Regions from separate parts of the Virgibacillus byunsanensis genome, predicted to be linked through region 3. Evidence: riboswitches for the same ligand, from Rfam matches in the RefSeq annotation. Region 3 holds a riboswitch; each other region holds the start of a gene.
What was found. Region 3 has a riboswitch for thiamine pyrophosphate ahead of ACFQ3N_RS05320 (lipoate--protein ligase family protein). Riboswitches for the same ligand answer to the same signal wherever they lie in the genome.
Positions count from the first base shown of each region.

Region 1: linked by a shared signal. The riboswitch ahead of thiW (energy coupling factor transporter S component ThiW) and the one ahead of ACFQ3N_RS05320 (lipoate--protein ligase family protein) in region 3 are both predicted to bind thiamine pyrophosphate.
Region 2: linked by a shared signal. The riboswitch ahead of ACFQ3N_RS07405 (YkoF family thiamine/hydroxymethylpyrimidine-binding protein) and the one ahead of ACFQ3N_RS05320 (lipoate--protein ligase family protein) in region 3 are both predicted to bind thiamine pyrophosphate.
Region 4: linked by a shared signal. The riboswitch ahead of ACFQ3N_RS02305 (ABC transporter substrate-binding protein) and the one ahead of ACFQ3N_RS05320 (lipoate--protein ligase family protein) in region 3 are both predicted to bind thiamine pyrophosphate.

Region 1 is NZ_JBHTKJ010000072.1:10,301-14,589, reverse strand. Features, by position in the region: gene thiM (hydroxyethylthiazole kinase) at 1-419, opposite strand, end outside; gene thiD (bifunctional hydroxymethylpyrimidine kinase/phosphomethylpyrimidine kinase) at 416-1,222, opposite strand; gene tenA (thiaminase II) at 1,219-1,908, opposite strand; gene thiW (energy coupling factor transporter S component ThiW) at 2,075-2,563, opposite strand; TPP riboswitch at 2,648-2,762, opposite strand; gene ACFQ3N_RS18605 (DUF1801 domain-containing protein) at 3,058-3,411, opposite strand; gene ACFQ3N_RS18600 (hypothetical protein) at 3,503-3,694, opposite strand; gene ACFQ3N_RS18595 (N-acetylmuramoyl-L-alanine amidase) at 4,088-4,289, shown strand, end outside.
Region 2 is NZ_JBHTKJ010000016.1:22,757-27,045, reverse strand. Features, by position in the region: gene ACFQ3N_RS07420 (D-alanyl-D-alanine carboxypeptidase family protein) at 1-467, opposite strand, end outside; gene ACFQ3N_RS07415 (cytochrome C oxidase subunit II) at 725-1,141, shown strand; gene ACFQ3N_RS07410 (response regulator transcription factor) at 1,167-1,883, opposite strand; TPP riboswitch at 2,032-2,140, shown strand; gene ACFQ3N_RS07405 (YkoF family thiamine/hydroxymethylpyrimidine-binding protein) at 2,246-2,854, shown strand; gene ACFQ3N_RS07400 (ECF transporter S component) at 2,847-3,428, shown strand; gene ACFQ3N_RS07395 (ABC transporter ATP-binding protein) at 3,425-4,289, shown strand, end outside.
Region 3 is NZ_JBHTKJ010000012.1:20,838-25,126, forward strand. Features, by position in the region: SAM riboswitch class I at 186-287, opposite strand; gene lipA (lipoyl synthase) at 358-1,302, opposite strand; gene ACFQ3N_RS05320 (lipoate--protein ligase family protein) at 1,322-2,137, opposite strand; TPP riboswitch at 2,430-2,537, opposite strand; gene ACFQ3N_RS05325 (Dph6-related ATP pyrophosphatase) at 2,561-3,220, opposite strand; gene ACFQ3N_RS05330 (ABC transporter ATP-binding protein) at 3,385-4,173, opposite strand; gene ACFQ3N_RS05335 (FecCD family ABC transporter permease) at 4,170-4,289, opposite strand, start outside.
Region 4 is NZ_JBHTKJ010000007.1:126,223-130,511, reverse strand. Features, by position in the region: gene ACFQ3N_RS02320 (ABC transporter ATP-binding protein) at 1-274, opposite strand, end outside; gene ACFQ3N_RS02315 (ABC transporter permease) at 274-1,038, opposite strand; gene ACFQ3N_RS02310 (thiamine-binding protein) at 1,121-1,411, opposite strand; gene ACFQ3N_RS02305 (ABC transporter substrate-binding protein) at 1,426-2,433, opposite strand; TPP riboswitch at 2,542-2,651, opposite strand; TPP riboswitch at 2,787-2,882, shown strand; gene tenA (thiaminase II) at 3,027-3,722, shown strand; partial or broken gene ACFQ3N_RS02295 (PTS transporter subunit IIC) at 3,910-4,289, opposite strand, start outside.

The sequences.
Region 1 (4,289 bases), on a different contig from region 3:
CCAAGGGATTCAACGCCCTTCGTCTCCCATGGAATTTGTACGAGATGAGCTAGTTCACCAGCATTCCCTTTAATAACTGTTGGCTGTACTTTATTTAAAATTTGGTTAACAGCAGATGTACGAAAGGCTGTAGCAGCTACGCCAACCGGATCAAGCACCACTGGTATTCCTTTACGATTAGCAGACTTACCCGCAGTAATCATTGCTCGAAGTTCCTGTTGAGTTAATGTACCAATATTAATAAGTACGCCATCTGCAAGTTTTGCTATATCTTTAGCTTCTTCCTCAGCTTTAGCCATAATTGGGAGGCCACCAAATGACAACAGCCCATTAGCAGTAAAATTCATTACTACTTGATTTGTAAGATGGTGGATTAAAGGGCTTGTTTCTCTTACACTATTAACGACTTTTTTATTCACTTTGTCACTCCTTCTATACGTGTTGCCCAATGATTTGTCGGGCCATTTCCTTTCCCGAGTGAAAACGAATGACGGATAGCGGCCGTTACGAAGTACTTTGCTTTTTCAACAGCTGCTGTTAAAGGAAATCCGAGACTTAAGAAAGCTGTGATCGCTGCTGAATACGTACATCCAGTACCGTGCGTGTTATTTGTATCGATACGCTCGGATGAAAAGGTGTGCATCTTATTGCCGTCATATAAAAAGTCGATCGCTTCCCCTTTCATATGCCCACCTTTAACCAGTGCAGCACCAGCTCCGTGCTTATGCACAATTTGTTCAGCAGCTGATTTCATATCCTCTACTGAGTCAATTTTTTCTCCAGTAATATCAGCTGCCTCGGGTATATTAGGTGTTACTATAGATGTCAGTGGTAAAAGATGTTCACGTAGAAAGTGGCGAGCTTCTTTTGCAATTAAAGGATCTCCACTTGTAGCAACCATGACAGGATCCATTACATAGGGAACGTCCAGTTCAGAGGTTTTTTCTGAAATGACACGCATCATATCCACATTGGCTATCATCCCTGTTTTAAAAGCATGAAATGAAATGTCATTTAAAATGGACTCAAACTGCTGTTTTACCATACTTACAGGTAGGTGATGAACGTCTTGAACACCTGTTGTATTTTGTGCAACGATTGAAGTAATAACTGACATGCCATAGGTTTTTAACTCTTGAAACGTTTTTAAATCAGCTTGTATGCCAGCACCACCACTAGGGTCAGTGCCAGCTATGGTTAGTGCAGAAGGGATCTGTCTCATTTTTTTACCACCTTTTCTTTTGAGGGCCATTCCTCACAGGTGAAGGACATTTCCCAGAAGTTCAATTCCAGTTGACAGCTTTTGCGAAATGCGTCTTGCATTTTTTCTTGTTCACTCGTGGATGCATGTGCTGCAATTGCATCTAAGCGATTTCGCATTTCCATTGTTGTGGCGGCCACTCGATCATCTGCATAAAAGCTAATCCATCGATAGAAAGGATGATCCTTTGCTGGGTTATACTTCCTCATTAATTCTTGACCGATTTCTAAATAAGTCCATGGACAAGGTAATAATGCACTTAAAATTTCACCCAGACCGCCCATTTGTGCATGATACATCATATGTTTAATGTAATGATCAGCTGTTGGTGGGAGTGCGTGACCTTGAAGTTCCTCATAACCAACACCTATATGATCACAAAAGTTATGGTGGGGGTGCACTTCACTGTTTAAAATAAATTCAATTCGGTCATGGAAATACTGGATATCATCTCGTTTTTGTGATTTTGCAAGTGCAATGCCATAAATTTGCATAAATGCATTGAGATATTCGAAATCCGCTTTTATATAATGGGCAATTGCTTCTTTTGGAACATGCCCTTCTCCAATTCCTTTTATAAATGGATGTTCAAAAATAAGCTGAAAAATGTCGTCATTTTCTTTTCTTAATTGGTTAGTGAAAGTCATTTGAAAAGCCTCCTTAAAAGTTTAGGAAGCTACTAGGGGATAAATAAGTAGATTTATAGAGGATTTATAATTGAATTCCTCGACTACTTCTCTGCGCTAATTACCTAGATCATGTTCCGAGCGGCAAAGGATAATTCCTTATCTCAGCCCTAGTAGATTTCCTATATTATACGTTACGTATTAATTGTTCCTGTCTAACTCTTGAAACGATAAACAAACCAATAAAAGCGCCTGTAATGCTACTAATGAGAAACGATGGTATAAAGAATAATGCACCAAATGAGCTACCCATTAAGACTTTGGCAAAAGGTACGGAGAATAGCGCACCAATAATACCAGTACCGATTGTCTCGCCAACAGCAGCCCAATACTTTTTACCTAGTTTAAGGTAAAGATATCCAGCCAGAAAAGCACCGATCATACCTCCTGGAAACGCCAATAACGTACCCAGACCAAGCATGTTACGTAAAAGGCCAATCATAAATGCAATAATTACTGCTGGACCAGGTCCGAGTGTTACTGCGGCCATAACATTTACTGCATGTTGGACTGGATAGGCTTTCGCAACACCTGCTGGAAACCAGAGTAACTGCGCACCTAAGGTACCAATCGCAACAAAAACGGCCATTGTAGTTAATAAACGTGTTCGATTCATATATTTCCTCCTTTCCTTTGGGGCGGAAAGCAAAAAAGCCAGATCCTTATAGGACCTGACTTGGAATAATCGAAATAGAATAGACATATCGTCTGACTACTTCCCTCCGCTGGTATTAACCAGATCAGGTCCATAAGAGTCAGAAAACAATACGTGTTTCCTCTCAGCCCACGATTCTTGGGCACCCCTAGTAGTATCTTTATAAAATATTTACTTATTAATTAAGAATAACAAATCATTGTTAATTTGTCAGTATAATTTTCTTTTAAGGTTTTTTTAGTAGATAAGAAAGTATAAAACTTTCTTATCTACATAAGTTCAACTAAGGCTTTCGCCATTAAGGCTTGGCGATAAGCCAAGTTTTCTAAATTTAACTGACACATAAACGTTACTGTAACGTCTAATGTAGTGAGAATGTGCAAATAGTAACCAGAGGCAATTAGACATGTCTAGAAAAGAATTAGTTTCCGAGTGGTAGAGGGGAGAGGAAACGTTTATGTCTTGAATTCAATAGCTTCTTGAATTAAGGAAATGAATTTTTCGGTTTGAATATCTTCTAGTTTTTTCACCCGGATATGGCGCATTTTTTTACCTGTTCCTTCAAGTAAATTGTCTTTGTCTTCAAGAGTTGCTCCAAAATAGAATCCTAAATTAACATGACTTTTGGCAGTTTGGAGATAACAAACTAGACCATTTTCGATATAACATGGCTTTCCCCATTTGATTTCTTCTGTAATAGTATCGGATGCTTCAAAGATAATTTTTCTAAGGGTATTCGTAAGTTCTTTCGTATGATCTGGTAATGTTTCAATGAATTGGTTAACTTCTTTGTTCTTAACTGGATTCATCAATAGACACTCCTTATATCTGTAGTGAAAGGTCGTGATGAGGTGGAAACGTATGACAACAGTTTAACAGATAATATTTTATATTGGGTAGTTAATAGAATAAATCCGAATGCGAATCGACTTTTCGATTGAAAGGAAGTACTTCCTCAGACGCTGCTGCATAATAACTCGCTTCGAATAAATCAAAATGTGTAACAAGTTGTGTTACGTCAATTCGATAATAAGGAATGGTTGCAACAAGATTTAGCGATACACGAAGCGGAAAGTTTACATAAGGCGACAAATGCAATGTTGAAGTTGCTGATAGGTTTTTACAAGCATACGTTCATGAGATAGGAGAAGCCTTCCACTATGATACCCACTGGGATCTCCTGGACTTGATCGATATACTTTTTGGATCACCGAAAGTGTACCAGAGATGGGTAGGTTTAGGTGTGACAGGGTTAACGGATTCGTTGATGGAGGAACGCTTGGATAGGTATGTTCGAAGTAGTTTTGGGGTAGTTATTATAATACTACATTATTGCCTCAATTTTCCTTTAAACAAACGTTTATCCAATTTAATTTCTACAGGATCTCATATAATAAAATGACTTAAATTTTTTACAATTTTTAAGAAAGAAAAACGTTGGCACATCTAGGCGTGCCTTATTTTTCTAAGAAATGGGGGAATTTGATGAAACTTTACCTAGATCCAGGTCATGGTGGGGCCGACCCAGGTGCTCAAGGTAATGGGTTAAATGAAAAAGAAATTGTACTAGATATTGCTAGTAGAATTCGAACTATTTTAACCAATAACTACGAAAATGTTGAAGTGAACATGAGTAGAACCAGTGACATGACTAAAAGTTTAAGTCAGCGAACAAATGAGGCTAATG
Region 2 (4,289 bases), on a different contig from region 3:
TGTGGATTTTCTAAATGCGTATTTTCTATGCCGACTACGTTTTCCAGATAATCATTTATTTCTGCAGAAAACGCCTCAACACTTCCACTCATATGTTCTGCAATCGCTACTCCCGCATCATTTCCGGAATTAATCAACAGACCTTGTATAAGTTTTTTTAAGGGCACTTTTTCCCCTTCTTCTAAATAGACTCTCGTTCCTTCTGTTTCTCTAGCATTACGACTAACTGTGACAACAGAATCTAGTTTACCAGATTCGATTGCAAAGATAGCTGTAGCGATTTTAGTCAAACTAGCTGGGTACATTTGAGCAGTTGCATTTTTTTCATAGAGTGCTGTACCAGAATCGGAATCTATCATGATCGCCGCTTCACTATTTACCAGTGGCGGATTTGTGTCCGGTGAACTTAGGGCTTTTGGCACGAACATTATATTCAGAGCTAGGATTGTTGTAATGATTACTGTCATCTGTTTCACTATTTCACCTGCTTTGATAAAAATTAACTTAGCCGATATTATTCTAATTCAATTATAAATGAATTTTACCCCTAAAAAATATAGATGAATGAATTGTTAATTGCTTGTAACAGGTAAATTTAGGTATTTAATTATAATTTATTATTGTTCATTTTTTCGTCTCATTTTCTCCATAAAAAATGGATACTTTTATTCTATAATCACTATTGTAAAGGTAATAAATAAGAAATTAATTGGAGGGAATAATGATGAAAAAAAGTTTATTATTAACATTATTTTTAAGTTTAATTTTAGTACTTGCAGCGTGTGGCGGAGATGACAGTGGTGCTAACGCAGATACTAAAAAATCAGATAAAGATACTACAGAGCAAAGCGACGACAACAGTTCTTTAGAAGCTGAAGCTAACAACGAAGTTAACATCACAGCAACTAACTTTGATTTAGGCCAAGAAGAATATGTAGTACAATCTGGCGAGGAAGTTACCATAACACTTACAAATGAAGAAGGTCACCACGGTATTAGTATCGATGAATTTGATGTAAAAATCGATGGCGAAGGTCAAGCAACATTTACACCTGAAGAACCAGGGGAATATAAAATCTACTGTAACATCATGTGTGGAGAAGGACATGGCGAAATGGTAACTACATTGGTTGTTGTATAATTACGATAGATAAGAAAAGAGCTGCTCAACTAGGAACAGCTCTTTTTATATTATTAATATCCGTTCGATTAGTCCATTTATACCCTACACCCCATACCGTTTTAACATAATCATCAATTGGAAAGCCTGAATTCCTAATCTTCACCCTCATATTTTGTACATGTGAATCTACTGTTCTACCATCTGTGACTGAATTATAGCCCCATATCAAGTCAATTAATTGCTCTCTAGCAAATACTTGATTCGTATGCTTCATTAAGTGACCCATTATAGTAAATTCTTTAGGTGTTAACTTAATCGCCTTTTTATGGTAAGAACAAACATGTCGATCTTCATCCCATAGTAAACCATTTATTTCAATGTGATTATCGGTTTTTTTCCGGTGTGTCAATATCTCTATTCTAACTAACAATTCTTCTGCACTAAATGGCTTAATAATATAATCATCTGCACCTGATTGTAAGCCTTTAACAATTTTGTCTTGCTGTTCACATGCCGCTACAATCATTATAGGAATATCAGAAACGTCTTTGATTTTACTGCAAAACTTCGATATATTCACTTCCACCATCGTCAGGTCAAGTAAAACTATTTCAAAAATTTCTTCCCTTAACAGGGCTAAAACCTCATATTCTTCTTGAACCTGTTTACAAATGTGTTGCGGATTCAAATACAATGCAGATAAATCTTGTTTACGGTCTTCATTACTACTAATGAATAGTACTTTTTTCAATGAAGCCACCTCCAAATACATTGTTTCTAATTTCAGTATAAGAAGAGCTTACAATCATTTCCGTGACGCAGGTCACATTTTTTAAAGTAAAAATTTTAATATGCTTTACAATGTTTACTATCCTCGTTAAGATAGATGTAGGAAAACTGCATAAAGAATGTTGCACTAGGGGAGCTGTGAAACAACGGCTGAGAAGAACTGTTATGTTCTGACCCTTTGTACCCGAACTAGATAATACTAGCGTGGGGAAGTGCAGTCGTCGTATGGTATCTATACTTTTTAAGCAATCAAAACATACAACCAGACTGCATTCCCCACGGGATGCAGTCTTTTTATATTGAAAATTTTCCATAAAACAGGAGGAGTTTAGTATGACAGAACAAACTTGTGGAACTACAAACATTGCTGGAGTGAGCTTTTCGGTATACCCAATGTGTGACGGCTTTGTAGATATTATTAAAGATGCTTTAAAAGAGGTGGACACATCAAAGGTTTATATGAAAACAGACGATGTCACCACGACGGTTCGCGGAAAGCTCACACATGTATTTGATGTGACAAAAGCTACTTTCATGCATGCTGCCAAGACCGGTGAACATGTAGCATTTCAAGCAACCTACTCATTAGGGTGTCCTGGTGATTCCTCGGGTGATGCTTATATGGCAGAAGATGAACAGACCATTAATACAGAAAAAGTGAAAACAATGAAACAACCGGTAGGTGCAAAATTTTCGCTTTACCCGTTAGGTGGTGGAAATTATATGGATGTTATTTATGAACAAATCGAAGCAATGAAACAACATGTAACTGTTTCTTCTGCTCACTATTCGACTCGTCTAGATGGAGAAGCAGTTTCTATATTCGATGGACTAGAGCGTGTCTTTACAGCAACTGTTGAAGGAGGGTCCAGCCATACGGTTATGACCGTTTCCATTTCAGCAAATAGTCCATCACATAAAGGAGGTGTCTTCAATGAGTAATTGGCGCTTTAAAGAAATCGTTGTTATGGCTGCACTTGCAGTTGTTTTTGGTGTTGTATATTTAGCCTTTTTTCCAGTTGGTAATATCTTAGTTGGCTTCTTTGGTCCAATTGGTTACGATCTCATTTTTGGTATTTGGTTTATCGTTTCCATTATCGCTGCCTATATTATACGAAAACCTGGTGCAGCATTTTTATCCGAAACAATAGCAGCTATGGTCGAAGTCTTACTCGGAAGTGTAGTTGGACCGATGTTAATTATTGTTGGAATGATTCAGGGGATTGGTGCCGAGGCTGCATTTGCGGCAACAAGATGGAAAAATTACTCATTATGGGTATTAATGGGTGCCGGTGTTGGTGCCGCTATAACTAGTTTTGTTTACGGCTATTTCATAAGTGGATTTGCAGCATTAGATAGCGGCTATGTACTAGCGATGTTTATCGTTCGTATGGTAAGCGGTGCATTGATAGCAGGTCTATTAGGTAAAGCATTAAGTGATGGTTTAGCAAGGACAGGTGTCTTATCAAACTTTGCGTTAGGAAAAGAATACCGAAAGATGAAACGTTCAGCATGAATCCATTGATTAAAGTTGACCACCTCTATCTACATTTTGAGAATCAACAAAATAAGAACACCTTGTCAAATGTAAGTTTTCAATTGGAACATAACGAAAGTATGCTTATTCTTGGTCCCAGTGGGTGTGGAAAGAGTACATTAACATTTTGTCTAAACGGGCTTTATCCACGTGAATTAGATGGCGAAATGGGTGGGGATATCTTTATAAATGGTCGAAAAACAACAAACTACCGACCAGGTGAAATTAGCCAGTCTGTTGGAGTTGTTTTTCAGGATCCGGAAACACAGTTTTGTATGCTAACTGTTGAAGATGAGGTGGCATTCGGTTTAGAGAACATTTGTGTTCCCCACGAGGTGATGGATGAAAAGGTTGATGAAGCACTTCGTCTTGTTAATATGCTTTCCTATAAAAGATCAACCATAACTTCCCTTTCCGGAGGTCAAAAACAAAAGCTTGCCCTAGCATGTATTCTAGCTCTAGAGCCGTCACTTCTTATTTTAGATGAACCAACTGCAAACTTAGACCCTATTGCATCAAAGGACTTAATTTCAACTATCCATGCTTTAAAGAATAAAACTAATTGCGCGCTCATTATTATTGAACATCAGTTAGATGGTTGGGTTGAATTAGCTGATAGAAGTCTTCTATTAAATCGGGATGGTGAGGTTTTTTACGATGGTTCATTAAGACATGCAGTTGATTCGATGTTACCGCAAATAGAAGAACAAGGGGTTTGGCTTCCGAAAGTGACACAATATGTTTTAAACCAAAAGGGCTTTCCTAATCAGTTTATCCCTTTAACTATTCAGGAGTTTTTAGACCGCCCTTATCACCTCGATTCATCTGGTTGGGAAACAG
Region 3 (4,289 bases):
CAATTTTCCTCCCTCTTAAATTCTTTGTACCTTGCTTGAAATTATCTTTCAAAATGTAAAACCACTGCTTGTATAAAGAAGAGTTTACCAGTTTCCTGATAGCCATTATCAAATATTAGTTTTGTGTAAAATCAAAAACCCCTCTTCATTGGAAAAGAAGAGGGGTAACTAAGCAATGTCCACTCTTCTTATCTCCCAAGCATACGCTTGCTGGAATTAGCACAGTACTTAAAAAGCCTGCTGCCGAGGTTTCATGGGGCCAGTCCCTCCACCTCTCTGGATAAGAAAGTATTGATATTAAATTTTAACTTAAACCATAATATACACCTATCTACATTTTCAGTCAACTGCGGTGAATTAAAAATCAAAACTCCCTAATTTATCACCCTGGGATTCATATCCTTTCATATATTTGATCCGGCGCTGGGCGGAAGTGGCATTTACCTGTTCATCAGCATGGTATGAAGAGCGGACCATCGGGCCTGATTCACAATGTGTGAAGCCTTTAGATAAGGCAATTTCTTTTAGTTCAGCAAATTCATCCGGGTGATAATAACGTTCGACATTCAGATGTTTTTTTGTTGGCTGCAGATACTGACCAATCGACATAATGTCAACATGATGAGCCCTTAAATCATCCATTGTTTCAATAATTTCTTCTTTTGTCTCTCCAAGACCAACCATGATACTTGATTTTGTTGGCGTATTTGGTGCTATTTCTTTGACACGCTCGAGTAATTGTAGTGAACGATCATACATGGCGATTGCACGTACTTTTTTTGTCAGGCGACGGACGGTTTCCACATTGTGGTTAAAAATATCCGGTCCGCTGTCCATTAGTGTATGCAGACTTTCGTAATCGCCTTTCATATCAGAAGGAAGGATTTCTACTGTTGTACCTGGCATTTTCCGACGGATAGCCCTTACTGTTTCAGCAAATACTCCAGCTCCCCCATCTTTTAAATCATCCCGTGCCACAGCAGTCACCACGGCGTGCTTCAATTCCATAATTTCTACGGATTCCGCTACACGTTCTGGCTCGCCCCAGTCAAGTTCGTTTGGTAGTCCGGTTTTAACAGCGCAAAAGCGACAGCCACGTGTACATGTATCCCCAAGAATCATAAATGTTGCTGTTTTACGTTCACTCCAACATTCATGAATGTTTGGACATTTTGCTTCTTCACAAACTGTGTTTAAGTTTTTTTCTCGCATTAATTTTTTCAAACGGTTGTAGGACTTATTTGTATTAAGTTTTACTTTCAACCATTCGGGTTTCCTTACGTGCTCATAATTTTTAGCCATCTGCACAAAACTCCTTTAATTATCGAGAATAGTTCCATTTTGCGTTTCTGTACTTGGTTTCTGCTAAATCAGTTACTTCTGACATTTGTTCCTCTGAGAGTCTGAACGGTTCCAATTCAATATTCAATCCTCTTTCAAATCCTTTTTTGAAAGCGGTTTTTACATCATCAAAGGTATACGGCTGTTTTGACACTCTGTTAATCGTGACTGCTTTGTCACCAAAAGCTCGTCTGGTCCGCTCTTTGACCCGCTCATTTGGGTAGATAAACAAATCAAATAATTTTATTTCATCCACATCCAACGGAACAGAACCGTGCTGGAGGATAATGCCTTTTTTTCGAGTTTGAGCGCTACCTGCAGCTTTTTTACCCTCAATAACTAACTCATACCAGGAAGGTTCTTCAAAGCAGACAGCCGAGTCGTTCGTCTGTTTTCCTTTTGGAATTGAAAAATCTGCATGAATTCCAAGTTCATTAAACCCTTCTAGCAAGCCTTTCGAAATAACCATATAAGCTTCTTTAATTGAACTTGGCATTCTTGGATGATCCTCAGAAACGAGCACACTGTATGTAAGCTCTTGGTCATGGAGAACGGCGCGACCACCCGTCTGTCGACGTACAAGTTCAATTCCGTGCTTTTCGACGCTTTTAACATCAATCTTTCCACTTACTTTTTGGAAATAACCGACGGAAATACCGGCGGGTTTCCATCCGTAAAATCGTAAGACTGGCGGTATTTTTCCTTCACTATGCCAATCAAGCAGGATTTCATCCATAGCCATATTAAAGGCGGGGGTACAATAACCTGAGTCAATAAAATACCATGTTTCTTTCATTCATGATGACCTCTTTTCTAATGATCAGCTTTCTGAAAAATAGATAATTTTAACAATCGATATCATTCTAACATAAAACAAGACAGTAACTAAATACACATAAAAACTTTCGGACTAAAATTTGGTACATATTATTCTTTGAAATTCCTAATAAATTCTCTCCTGTAAAACCCACCATTTTCTATTTAAATAACATCCTGACTCATAACCCAGTTTCCATTTGTTAAGATAATTTTAAAAAACAGGATCACATTGAAGGGATCCTGTTTTTCCAATAACCGTTAAAGATTAAGGTTAAACAACATCACTTCCCTTCGCTGGTATTAACCAGAGCAGGTTCAGAGGGTGAAAGGAAACGCGCTTCCCTTCTCTCAGCCGTATGGCTCCCCTAGTGAATAATATTCTATTTATTGAGAATGAATCTTACACTAGTTCACAAAAATGGAATCTCCCTTTGTTGACTTTTTCTCCTATACAAAGGTGGATTGGCTTGGTGAATATTGGCCCTGCATAGGTAAAGGTGTGGAATTCACCATTTTCACCGCACTTATCCACATTTTCTGGTAATTCCTTTAAAAATGAAGCGTTTATATGGCGACCTAGAAACTTATCTGTCAGCGTTTCGGTATCGATACAGGTAGTCACTGTCTTGAATCCGAGCGAAATAAATTCCTGAATTAACTCATTTGTTGGTCGCCCCCATAGTGGGAATATTGCTTTTAATTTTTGATTATGAATCAGCTCTTCTCGGTACGAACGAACATCTTCTAAGAATATATCACCGAACATGACAGTGTTTATTCCATCTTCTTTAATTTGTTTTAATTGTTCATTCATCCTTTCCTTGTAAATGGGATGTGAACTTTGTTGTGGAATGTACATTTTTCGAAGTGGAATTCCAAGACTTTCGGCTTGTTCCTCTAATAATTTTTCCCGCACACCATGGACACTAATCCGTTCATATCCTTCTGTTACAGTTGTAAGCAAAGAATCCACTGTGTACCGTTTATCTTTTAAAAGATAATAGAGTGCTAATGAACTGTCCTTTCCACCACTCCACGAAACAACAACTCTTTCTTTCATTTATTATTCCCCCTTTTATTAAAATAAATTAGTTAGTCACACAATTTATTTGATGGTAGTATGCAAAATTAGATGGGAACATCAAAATATTTCAAACTAGGCCCACTTATTCATCCTATTGAATAAGTGGAAAATGCCGTAAATAATGCCTCTTGAATGATAAACTACAATCTATCAAGAATAATCTGCGGTGCCATCAACTGTCTTGGATGCTCTATGACGATTGGCTGTGTTCCATAGACAGTTTTGATGATTCTTTCTTGAACTACCTCTTCTGGTGAACCTATCTTTTGAATCCTGCCATCCTTCATCAGGATAAGTCTGGTGCAATACATAGAAGCAAGGTTAAGGTCATGTAGAATCACGACTACTGTATGTTGACTTTTTTTTTGCCATTTCCTAATCAATTCCATCATTTGCAGCTGATGACCGATATCAAGATAGGTCGTAGGTTCATCTAGCATAAGTATTTCTGGTTCCTGAGCCAATACCTGTCCTAAGGCAATTCGCTGCTTTTCTCCACCACTCAGGTGATTAATAACCTCATTTTCAAGGTGATCTATGTGTAATCTTTCCATTATCTCATAAGCAATATCGTATTCCCAGTTCGCTTCCATATTAACTTCATCGCCAAGCCAATTTTGATAAGGATATCGACCCATCTCGATCATTTCTCGAACAGTAAAACCAACTGGGGGAATCCCTTCTTGTTGAAGAACAGCAAGAATTTTTGCTAGATCCTTTGTTTTGTACTTTTTGAGCAACTTCCCTTTGATTTGGACAGTCCCGCTAGTCGGCTTCTCAGCTCCTGATAATAATTTCATGAGTGTTGACTTGCCGCAACCATTTGGCCCGATAATCCCCACGATTTCATTGGGCTCAATCGTCAAGTCTAGTGGCTGTAAAACTTCCTTCGAATTATATTTTTTCGATAAATTTTTTGCAACAATCATAGATGAACTCCTTTACTGCCCTTTTTCAATAAGTAAGCAAAGAAAGGTGCTCCTAACAAGGAAGTTACGACACCTAAGGGTATTTCTTTGGGCATTAAGGCCATTCTTGCAATTGT
Region 4 (4,289 bases), on a different contig from region 3:
TGTCAATGATAGTGCGCCATGGAAAAAGCGAGGGACTTTGCGGGGTATAACTTATCGCACCCCGCTTGCCATTGATCCTTTCCCCATCTAAATAAAAAGTACCCGTGTCAGGACGGTACAGACCACCGATCAAATGAAAAAGCGTGCTTTTCCCACTTCCGGATGGGCCAAGTAAAGAGACAAACTCTCCCTCTTTTATTGTAAATGAAACGTCATCCAAAACCTTCTTATTAGCAAATGATTTCGTTACCTGTTTGACTACCAGTTCACTCATCACTTATCCTCCTCTGTTGCACGCCATTTAATAAGCAACTTTTCCAATGTAATAATTAGTATAAAGAACAGCAAGCATAAGAACATAATAAAAAAGATAGCGACAAAAACACGATCGGTACGAAATGATGATTGTGCAAGTGTCATGTACACCCCAATGCCTTGATTCGCACCAAGCCATTCAGAAATTACAGCACCCATCACACTGTAGGTTGCTGAAATTTTCAAGCCGGAAAAAATCGCCGGCATGGCATGCGGTAGCTCTAGCTTACTAAAGATTTGCCGTTTGGATGCACCAGCCATCTGCATATAGTGCACCAAATCCGTACTTGTCTGTCGGAATCCATCCAATGCCGCTATTGAAATTGGGAAAAAGCAAACGAGGGTGATGACTAGTATTTTGGGTAGCACACCAAATCCGAACCAAATCACAAGTAATGGTGCGAGCACAATAATTGGAACGTTTTGCGATAGAATCAACAAGGGATAAAAAGCCTGCCGTACACTTGGTAGTAAATGAAGGATAACCGCAATCAAAATCCCACCACTGACACCACAGATAAAACCGATAATCGATAATTTTATGGTTGAAATGAAATGGTGTTGGAAGTTCCCCCAACTCGCTATCCCCTCTTGTGCTATTTCTGATGGGGCTGGTAGCAGCCATGTCGGGACTGAAAGCAAATTGCTGCTAATTTCCCATATGATAAGTAAAAGGATGATGACCGTTACCGGCCGCCATCCCTGTGCTAGCATTTTTTTCATACTATTAGGGTGCTTTGACTTCCAACGCACCCGCACCTCCATTCAACTTAGCTCCACTCTACTATCTAGAAAAACATACTTTTTAACGGTACTTCTCTGTCAATACATCCATTGATGCGCCATCTGGGTTATAGTAAATCTTCACCTGAGAAATTATACTCGAACTACCTCGTTCAACCATTTTCTGATTCATTTTTTCGATAACCGCCAAAAGCTCTGTTAACTCCCCTTCCATAGTCGTTTCAAGTGGATGTACTTCATACTTGATCCCAGCCTGTTGAATAACTTCAATCGCCGCATCCACATATGGAATGACATCTTCCCCATTCTTTGTCTTGGGAATAATTTGAATACTAACAAGTGCATTTGTCATATTATTTCTCCTCATTATTTTTCTGGTAAAAATTCATTCGTAAATGCTTGCGCTGCATCCAGTTCTTTTTCAAGTAACTCATTTTCATACATCCACTTCGAATAGTTTTCCCAAGTTTGTTGATCCTGGATACCCCATTGTTCGGCATCATCCTGATATTGAGGTGATAACCATGCTTGACTTGCTTCCACTAACTCAGCATCTAAATCCGGTACAGACTCTACTAAAATGGATGCAGCTTCTTCCGGACTCTCAATCGTATATTGATAACCTTTAGAAACAGCTGCCATAAAGGCTTCGACTGTATCTGGATTTTCATCGATCATGCTTTCATTCGTTGTGATAACTGGCGTATAATAGTCGAGATCGTCTGAATAATCGGTTAGATATTGCACGTTAAGCTCAACGTCACGTAATTCTGCTTCCACACCAGTCCATCCATAATAGATCCAAGCAAAGTCAACATCACGTTCGACTGCCGTAAAAAAATCAGTATTTCCCATATTTATAATATTTACATCATTAACATCCGCGCTTTCTTGTTTCATTAAAGAATCAATAACCGCTGCTTCAACTGGGGCACCCCAACCTCCGTAGGTTTTCCCAGCATAATCAGCTGGTGAGGTAATACCTTTATCTACAGGAGAAGCAAACCCAGACGTATTATGTTGAATGATTGCTGCAATGGAGACAATCGGTATATCCTGAATACGTGCTTCTGTGATAGATTCTTGTGCACTAATCCCAAACTCTGCTTGCCCAGATGCCACTACCTGATCAGCACCGGATTCACCAGGTAACGTAATGTCCACCTTTAAGCCTTCCTGTTTAAAATATTCTTCTGCCTGTGCAACATATAACCCTGTGTGGTTCGTATTTGGTGTCCAATCCAATACCAATGTCACTTTTTCTAACTCTTCTTCCTCCTGTGCATTAGAATTATCACCACTAGTTTCTTGATCATTTACACAACCAGCTAGCACGATAACTAACATAACGATGAAAAATAATATTCGTTTCAATTAAATCCCCCTACTTTCTTATTTTATTTAATGGTTCGCTAGAGGAACATACTGCTTAGCGCACGTAAAATATGCCCCAGGCTAAGCCTAGAGCACATATATAGTCACATTCACATTATATATGTTCCCTACGCTGGTTTAAACCAGATCAGGTTCCAAGGGTCTGCATCTCACGGATACCATCTCAACCAGCAACACTGGTCCCCCTACATTCAATACTATTAAACTAATAATACAGTATTAACTTTGACACAGATAGTGCTAAAATTCAAGTGTTTAATGAGAATAAGCGCTCCCAAATATAGTTGACTTTGTTTTTTCATATGATATGCTGAACAGATAATTTCATTAATCGTTTCCGCTAGGGGAGCCTGTTAAAGGCTGAGACTATAAAACCCTTAGAACCTGATCTGGCCAATACCAGCGGAGGGAAGTGGAAAGTCACTTAACCATTCATCCAATCTGTCCATCTCTTTAGATAGCGATAGAATCATAGGATTAATTTATTAACCTTAAAATAGATGAATTTATCTTTAAGTACTTTTCTTTCCTCCTCAATCAGTCGGAAACAAACTAAAGAGGAGGTATTTTGTATGCAATTTACAGACACACTACGAGAGGTAACCAAAAACAGTTGGGAACAAAGCTTAAACCATCCTTTTGTTGTAGGTATGGTAAAAGGAGATTTACCACTGGAAACATTCAAGTATTTTATTCTTCAGGATATTTACTATTTAAAGCATTTTGGAAAAGTACATGCCCTGGCAGCAGCGCAGACAGAAGACTTCCAGATTACTGCCATGCTTGCTGAAAAAGCGAAACTTACAGCAGAGGCAGAACTGACTGTCCATAAAGAACATGCAACTATCTTGAACATTACAGACGAAGAAATAAAGCAGTTCAAACCAGCACCAACTGCATATGCCTATACAGCTCACTTATACCGGGCAGCCCTTTCAGGCAGCCTGGGGCAGACGATTGCTGCACTACTTCCATGCTACTGGCTGTATGCAGATATTGGCAAAACATATCAGGATGCAAAACCAACAGAAAAAATCTACCAAAATTGGATTAGTATGTATGCCAGTGAGTGGTTTCATACATCCACCCAGGATCAAATCGACCTGTTGAATAACATAGCAAAAGATGCGAGTGAACAGGAAAAAGAAAAAATGAAAGAACAATTTATTATTGCAAAAGAGTACGAGCTTGCTTTCTGGGAGATGGCGTACACAAGAGAAGTATGGATGTCAGAACGAAAAAGTAGTACTGGAGTTCCAAGAAAATAATAAAATAAAAATTATAACTTATGCAGTCGACAAGTTTTAAACTTTTCTACCTGCTTAGTAATGCTTGTTGCCATGTTTTTAATGGCGAAAGTCCTATTTTTACTTACTTTTTTAACCTTTAAGCTTTTATATATTTTAAAAGTGCCAAAAACCCACTATCCAAAAGAATAGTGGGTTTTTTGGCAAATTATGCTACTTTAGTGTTATCCTTATCTCCATTGGCGCTGGTTTTCCATCCAATGGTGAATAATGCTGCCAGGATAATTAAGATCAAAGCAGATACAAGCATGTTTGATTCAATTAAGTTGATCAAGTTTCCAAGTACAATACCGACTGCACCAAAGTCTGCATCACCAAACGTTGTACCTTCAAAGCCTAATGACCCTAAGACCGGTAACAGTAATGCAGGTAAAAAGCTAAATAGAACACCATTGGCCATTGCACCAAAGATTGCACCTTTACGGCCTCCGGTTGCATTACCAAACACACCAGCTGCTGCACCTGTGAAAAAGTGAGGAACTAACCCTGGCACTATAACTTAAGGCCAAGAATAGGTAGGAAGAACAT